Regions from separate parts of the Paenarthrobacter sp. YAF11_1 genome, predicted to be linked through region 1. Evidence: riboswitches for the same ligand, from Rfam matches in the RefSeq annotation. Region 1 holds a riboswitch; each other region holds the start of a gene.
What was found. Region 1 has a riboswitch for cyclic di-AMP ahead of AB4Y77_RS12470 (hypothetical protein). Riboswitches for the same ligand answer to the same signal wherever they lie in the genome.

Region 1 (2,256 bases):
GTCATCATCGGCCTCGCGGGAACAGTGATCATCCGGCGGACCATGCGGCCGTTGGAGCAGCTCTCCGAGGTAGCCACCAAAGTTTCGCGCCTTCCTCTCGACGCCGGTGAGGTGGCACTTGCTGTGCGCGTACCGCCGTCGGCCGCCCATCCCGGAACGGAAGTCGGCAGCGTTGGCCATGCCCTCAACCAGATGCTGAACAACGTCTCCAATGCCCTGGAAGCGCGCCAGGAAAGCGAGACCAAAGTGCGCCAGTTCGTCGCGGACGCGTCGCACGAACTCCGAACGCCGCTGACGGCCATCCGCGGTTACACCGAGCTGCTGAGGATGACCGAGAACTTCACCGATGACGGCCGAAAGTCGCTGTCACGCGTCCAGAGCCAGTCCGAACGGATGACCACCCTGGTGGAGGATCTGCTGCTCCTTGCCAGGCTGGATGAAGGCCAGCCGGTCAAGGTCACGGACGTGGACCTCACCCAGTTGGTGATCGAAACTGTCAGCGATGAGAAAGTCATGGCACCGGACCACATCTGGCAACTTCAACTGCCTGATGAGCCCGTCACGGTCCGGGGTGACGCTACGCAGCTGCACCAGGTCCTTGCCAATCTTCTCTCCAATGCCCGCAAACATACCGACTCCGGCACCACGGTGGTCACCGGCGTCATGCTCTCTGCCGATGGCAGCGCTGTGGTGACCGTGACGGACAACGGGCCCGGCATTCCAGAGGATTTCCAGGGCCGGATCTTCTCCCGCTTTGCCCGCGCCGATGCCGCGAGATCGGGGTCTGAGGGCACCTCCGGACTGGGCCTGTCGATCGTTGAATCCATCGTGGAAGCGCACGGCGGCACCGTGGAAGTGACCTCACGGCCGGGGCGCACGGAATTCGCCCTTCGACTCCCTTCGGTCGCCAACGAACAGATGTAACGAAGTCAGCAAAGCGACTCACCGGCGCCGTGATCTCTGTTACCTAAATGTGACTTCTGCGAATTCCTCCTGTACCGTCGAAAGGGTGGGTCGCCCCAACTGACCCGCATCCGGGATGCGCCGAGCTCTGCCACTTCCCGGAGTCCGTTCTTACTCCGAGGCAGAGACGGGGGACCCAGAGTCTCCGGGCCCAGGCATTTATGCCGGACCCTTGGGGTGAAGCCGCAGCGTGATGCGCGGCCGGATGACCTCATCCGAACCCGACAGCTAACTCCGCAGGCGCTGAGAGGTAATCACACATGTCTGAATTCAATGATCAGACGCGCCCTTCCGCGCGTCACCGCGATGAGCACAACGCACCGTTGACCAAGTCGCAGGCTGTCCTCAAGAACGCTGCCCGCCAGGGTAAGTCCGGCCACCGCATGTCGGTTGTTGCCGGTGTTGTAGCCGCTGCGCTGGGCGTTGCATCGCTCGGTACTGCTGCCAACGCCGCCCTGACCCTCCCCGAGGTAAGCCGCGTTGCAGAGACCCAGGCGAATGCCCAGGTTAGCAACAACAAGACAGCTGAAATCTCCGCTTCCTTGGATGCAGCCGCCGCAAAGGGCGCCGCTGACAGGGCTGCCGTGGACAAGGCCGCTGCCGAAAAGGCTGCCGCCGAGAAGGCCGCAGCGGACCAAGCCGCTGCTGAAAAAGCAACCGCCGAGAAGGCCGCAGCCGACCAAGCCGCTGCGGAGAAGGCCGCCGCTGATGCTGCAGCCAAGCAAGCCGCCGACGCCGCTGCTGCTGCCGCCGCCGCTGCCGAAGCTGCAGCTGCTGCCGCCGCCCCGAAGGCCGTGGACGACCCCGCCGCCGCCAAGGCCTACGCTGCCAGCATCCTTGGCAACTACGGCTGGAGCGCCAGCGAAATGACTGCGCTGAACACCCTGTGGGAGAAGGAATCCAACTGGAAGACCACCGCCACCAACGCTTCCAGCGGCGCTTACGGTATTGTCCAGTCGCTGCCGGCTACCAAAATGGCAACTGCGGGTGCTGACTGGCAGACCAACTACCAGACCCAGATCAAGTGGGGCCTGAACTACATCAAGGAACGCTACGGATCCCCGTCGGCCGCCCTGGGCTTCCACCTGGCAAACAACTGGTACTAAGCCAGACTGCTTGATCACCGCGCCGGTTCCCGCCGTTCGCACCAGTACCCACTGGAGCGGATGGCGGGAAACGGCGCGGTTTTCGCGTTTCACAGGTGCCGTCCATGGTTCACAGTGGGATCACAGCTTCCACCTAAAGCCCTCTTAATCGGCGGGCCCATTCTGGAAACATGACGCTCACAGACCC
Region 2 (2,256 bases), on a different contig from region 1:
ATGAGGATGGTCAGGATTCCCGCCACGAAGGCCGTGGTGGCTGCGACGGCCGTGAAACCGAGGGAGGCCCCACTGGAATCCGCCCCGGAAAGAATCAGCGGGTTCAGCACCACGATGTAGCTCATGGCGAAGAACGTTGCGAAGCCGCCACGAATTTCCCTCGAGTACGTGGATCCACGTTCAGTAATTTTGAAGTAGCGGTCTACGGCAGAACCTTGTTTAAGCATGAAGGACTCCGGGGATTGAGGGGAGTGTGCTCTCAAATCCTAAGCGGTCCGGTACGGGCCCTCCGGACGATTCGCCTAGTCTGTAAGGAAGCCAACACTAGGAGAAACCGCCCCATGCGTACCATCCGCCCGCTTCTGGCCGCCGTCGTCGCTGCTCTTGCCTTCGCGTCCGCCCTGCTGTTTTCTGCGGCTCCCGCGTCCGCCCACGACGTCGCTGAATCCACGACGCCGGCCAACGGTACCGCCGTGACGCAGGTCCCGGCGTCGGTCTCCATCACGTTCAACAACCGACCGCTTGCCATCGGTTCCGGCGTGACGGTCACGGCAGGTGGCGAAAACTGGGCCGACGGCCCCGTTGAGATCATCGACAACCAGGCGGTCCAGAAGCTGCGCGAAGGCGCCCCGGGCGGCGAATACACAGTGGTCTGGCGCGTCGTCAGCAGCGATTCCCACCCCATTGAGGGCACCTTTACCTTCACGGCCACCGTAGGAAGCGCGACGGCGGCCAACGGCTCGGCGGCAGTCTCGCCGTCCGCTTCAGCACCTTCAGCAGCAGTACCGACGGCGGGGACCGGGGCGCCGGGAACCGGTAACAGCGAGCCAGCCGCGGATGCCTCCCAGCCCTTCCCGTGGAGCATTGTGGGCTTGGCGGTTGTTGCTGTCGGTCTCGTTATTTTTCTGGCTGTTACAGCGCGGAGAAAACTCGCTGCTTCGAACGACTCAGATGGCGATTCTCCCGCGGAATAACAGGGTTTTCTACGTAGCTGCGAAGATCTCGAAACGGTTACTGCGACACGCCGGAAGCGCGCTTCTCGTTACTTAAATGTGACTTCCGCGTGATCATCGCGTACGGTAGTACCTGTGCCTGTTCCACGTAACGGGCACTTCCGGCCTGATTGCCTAGCTCTGCCGCAGTCCGGAATCCGTTCGCAGACAAACCTTACGGCAGAGACGGGGAACCCATTTTAGGTCGCTTTCGAGCGTGCCTTGGGGTGAAGTCACGAAGCTTCCGCTGAACAGCGGGGGATAGTGGCCGGGTGACTCCCATCCGAATCCGACAGCTAACCTCGCAGGCATCGGGAGAGGCTCTTTCATGTCTTCACGCATTCTTCGCGGCCGTCGTAAGGCGGACAGCGTACGTCCTAATCCGTTCATCTCCATCTCCAAGGCAGTCGCCAGCAACGCTTCCGGCGCTGGCCGCCAGGCAGCTGTTATTGCAGCAGCCTCGGGCCTTGTGTTGACCGGCTCCATTGCAGCTCACGCTGCTGAAGCTCCGGTTCAGCGGGATTCCAGCCCGGCCACGGTCGCTGAGACCGTTTCAGCCGACGCTCCCACCCAGGTTGTTACCGCCCTGGCTACGGCTACCGTCAACTTCGAGCGCCCTGCTGTTGCTTCCGTAGCAGCTCCGGTTATCGAGAAGCCTGCTCCGGTTGCTCCGGCTCCCGTCGCCAAGAAGGCAGCAGTCACCACTGCCGCCGCAACGGCTCCTGTTGCCAAGGCTGCTGCTGCCGCTCCGGCCGCTGCTGCTCCTGCTCCCGCTGCTGCCCCGGCCGTGGGTGGCGTCAACGCTGCCATGGTTGCCTCGGCTTACGCCCAGATCGGCATCATGCAGGACTGCACCGCCATGGTGGAGCGCGCGCTCGGCTCCGCAGGCATCCCCGTTGGTGACCTCGGCCCCATGCAGTTCATGAACTACGGCAAGGTTGTCAGTGACCCCCAGCCCGGTGACATGATCGTTCAGTCCGGCCACGTCGCCATCTTCATCGGCAACGGCCAGGCCATCAGCGGTGGCATCAACGGCAACCAGACGGGCATCCACCCGATCAGCTGGTTGACCGCTACGGGTCCCCTGACCTACGTACGCGCTGGCGCATAAGCCTCACGCTTCAGACCAAAGGCCGGTGTCTTTGAGGAATTAGTCCTCGAAGGCACCGGCCTTTGGCGTTAAGTTATGTGCGGAAAAGTTCAGAGCCAGGTGCGACACCGGGATAGAGCGCGCCTCAGCTGTATAGCCCGACGGCCTTTGTCT
Region 3 (2,256 bases), on a different contig from region 1:
CGTGATGACACGTAGGTAGCCTCTCCCAATGCCTGCGAGGTGAGCTGTCGGATTCGGATGGGAGTCATCCGGCCACGCTGCTTCAAGGAAGCTTTGCGACTTAACCCCAAGGCCTTCTTGCGAAGACCAGAAGTGGTTCCCCCGCCCCTGCCAGACGATTTATGCGAACGGACCTCGAGTGGTGGCAGAGCTAGGCAATCCACTCAAGTGCACCGGCCCCCTAAAAAGCCGATGCGCTTTGTACGGTACAACAGTTGAACGCGAATGTCACATTCAGGTCACGGGGTGTGTCACGAATGCGAGAGACAACCATCAACTGTACTTAGAGCCAGCCCATGGGGTCAACGACTTCACCGTTGACCTGTACTTCAAAGTGGAGGTGGCAGCCTGTGGAGGCGCCCGTGGTGCCGCTCAGCGCCACAGTGTCGCCGCGGCTTACCGTCTGGCCTACTTTAACGGTGAAGGACGACAGGTGGTTGTACGTGGTCTCCAGGCCGTTGCCGTGGTCTACCACAACGCGGTTGCCTCCGCCGTACTCGTGCCATCCGGCAAAGGTGACCTTGCCACTGGCCGCGGCATGGACGGCGGTGCCGCACTGGGCCACGAAGTCCTGGCCGCGGTGGAAGTCGCCGGAACCACCCGTGAGGGGGCTGACGCGGTAGCCGAACGGGGAAGCCGTCGTCAGGGTGTCCAGGGGGCTGGCCATGGTGCCTGTGGACGAGGCGCGCTGGATGCTGCCGGCGGACTGCGCGCTGAGCAGTTGCTTCAGCTTGCCGTCGGGGTCGGCTGCGGTAGCTACTGCGGCACGGCTGAAATCGATCTTGGCTGATGCAGCGGCCGAAACCTCGGGCTGGCTGCCACCGGTGACGGCCAGGGCCGACTCGGTCTGGCCGGATTCCGAGGTGGCCATGACCGGGCTCGTGGCCGGCAGACCGACAGTCAGGGCAAGTCCGGTGGCGGCAAGCGCAACTCCGGCCTTTTGCCCGACGCCACTGGCTGCGGCGAAGTCGGCAACCTGGCGCAACGGGCTCTTACGGCGACGCACCTGGCGTTCGGTGTCGCGTGGCCGGATCTCCGATACGACGCGGGCTGGCCGCAGCTCAGCAGCGGGGCCGGACGCGCGGCGGCGGCCCCTGACGTTCTGCGTTGTCAAACTCTGTTCCTCTCTGAAAAGCCTGCGAAGTTAGCTGTCGGATTCGGGTCAGAGAGTTCAAAGACCCGGTCCGCACGAAGCGCTCACGGCACACAGGTATCCCAGGAGGGACTTGCGTCAATGGGCACTTCTGCTGCGGACTTCACCCCAAGGCTGCTTCTTTAGACAGCCGCTTGTGGTTCCCCCGCCTCTGCCAGTGGTGGATGACACACCTGTTCCGCTGGCAGAGCTCGGCTCCGGAACAGGTAACGCTTTGGTATCAGCGCTAGTAGATAACTATAGGCGATTAAGCCCCGCAGTAATAAATTCGTTATCAACAGGAACAGGCATGGCGCGGCGGTCCCTTATCACTAATCCTGAAAAACCGCAGGTCACACGCGCGCCAACAGCTCGAAAGTGAGATATGACACCGCGTGAAGGGAAGGGGGCGTCAGCTGACGGAGACGAAGACGTGCGCCGCCACCTCGGGCGGAAGTTCCAGTGCACCCTCGATGCCGGGGACCCGGACGGAAATGTACTCTCCCACACGCTCCAGCGAGACGGCCGCGCCGGGGCGGATACCGCCCTCATCCAACTGGGTGAGGAGTTCAGGCTCAACCTGGATGGGCTCCGCCAAACGGGTGACCGCCACGCGGGAATTCGGCGCATAGCCGTCCATGGCCTGCAGGAGGTTGACGTCGAGGCGGGGGAACGGTTGGCTGGCAAGTCCACCGAGCGCTTCAAGGCCCGGGATGGGGTTGCCATACGGGGATTCGGTGGGGTGTTCCAGGAGTTCGTAGAGCCGGCGCTCCACACGCTCGCTCATCACGTGTTCCCAGCGACATGCTTCGTCGTGGACGTAGGCCCAATCCAAGCCAATGACATCAGCCAGGAGACGCTCGGCGAGGCGGTGCTTTCGCATGACCTCGGTGGCGCGCTTCCGCCCCACCTCGGTCAATTCCAGGTGGCGGTCGTTGGAAACAATCACCAGGCCGTCGCGCTCCATGCGTCCGATGGTCTGGGAAACAGTGGGTCCGGAGTGCCGCAGCCGCTCGGCGATGCGGGCCCTGAGAGCCACAATGTTTTCTTCTTCAAGCTCCAAAATGGTCCGAAGATACATCTCA

Region 2: linked by a shared signal. The riboswitch ahead of AB4Y77_RS14490 (hypothetical protein) and the one ahead of AB4Y77_RS12470 (hypothetical protein) in region 1 are both predicted to bind cyclic di-AMP.
Region 3: linked by a shared signal. The riboswitch ahead of AB4Y77_RS17055 (M23 family metallopeptidase) and the one ahead of AB4Y77_RS12470 (hypothetical protein) in region 1 are both predicted to bind cyclic di-AMP.

The regions. Positions count from the first base shown of each region.
Region 1 covers NZ_JBFRDF010000007.1:38,528-40,783, forward strand. Annotated here, with positions in the region: gene AB4Y77_RS12465 (ATP-binding protein) at 1-924, shown strand, start outside; cyclic di-AMP (ydaO/yuaA leader) riboswitch at 1,057-1,218, shown strand; gene AB4Y77_RS12470 (hypothetical protein) at 1,224-2,069, shown strand; gene AB4Y77_RS12475 (dolichyl-phosphate beta-glucosyltransferase) at 2,240-2,256, shown strand, end outside.
Region 2 covers NZ_JBFRDF010000008.1:224,797-227,052, forward strand. Annotated here, with positions in the region: gene AB4Y77_RS14480 (NCS2 family permease) at 1-227, opposite strand, end outside; gene AB4Y77_RS14485 (copper resistance CopC family protein) at 342-974, shown strand; cyclic di-AMP (ydaO/yuaA leader) riboswitch at 1,149-1,317, shown strand; gene AB4Y77_RS14490 (hypothetical protein) at 1,321-2,103, shown strand.
Region 3 covers NZ_JBFRDF010000011.1:129,398-131,653, forward strand. Annotated here, with positions in the region: gene AB4Y77_RS17050 (C40 family peptidase) at 1-11, opposite strand, end outside; cyclic di-AMP (ydaO/yuaA leader) riboswitch at 16-176, opposite strand; gene AB4Y77_RS17055 (M23 family metallopeptidase) at 323-1,153, opposite strand; cyclic di-AMP (ydaO/yuaA leader) riboswitch at 1,160-1,389, opposite strand; gene AB4Y77_RS17060 (metal-dependent transcriptional regulator) at 1,584-2,256, opposite strand, start outside.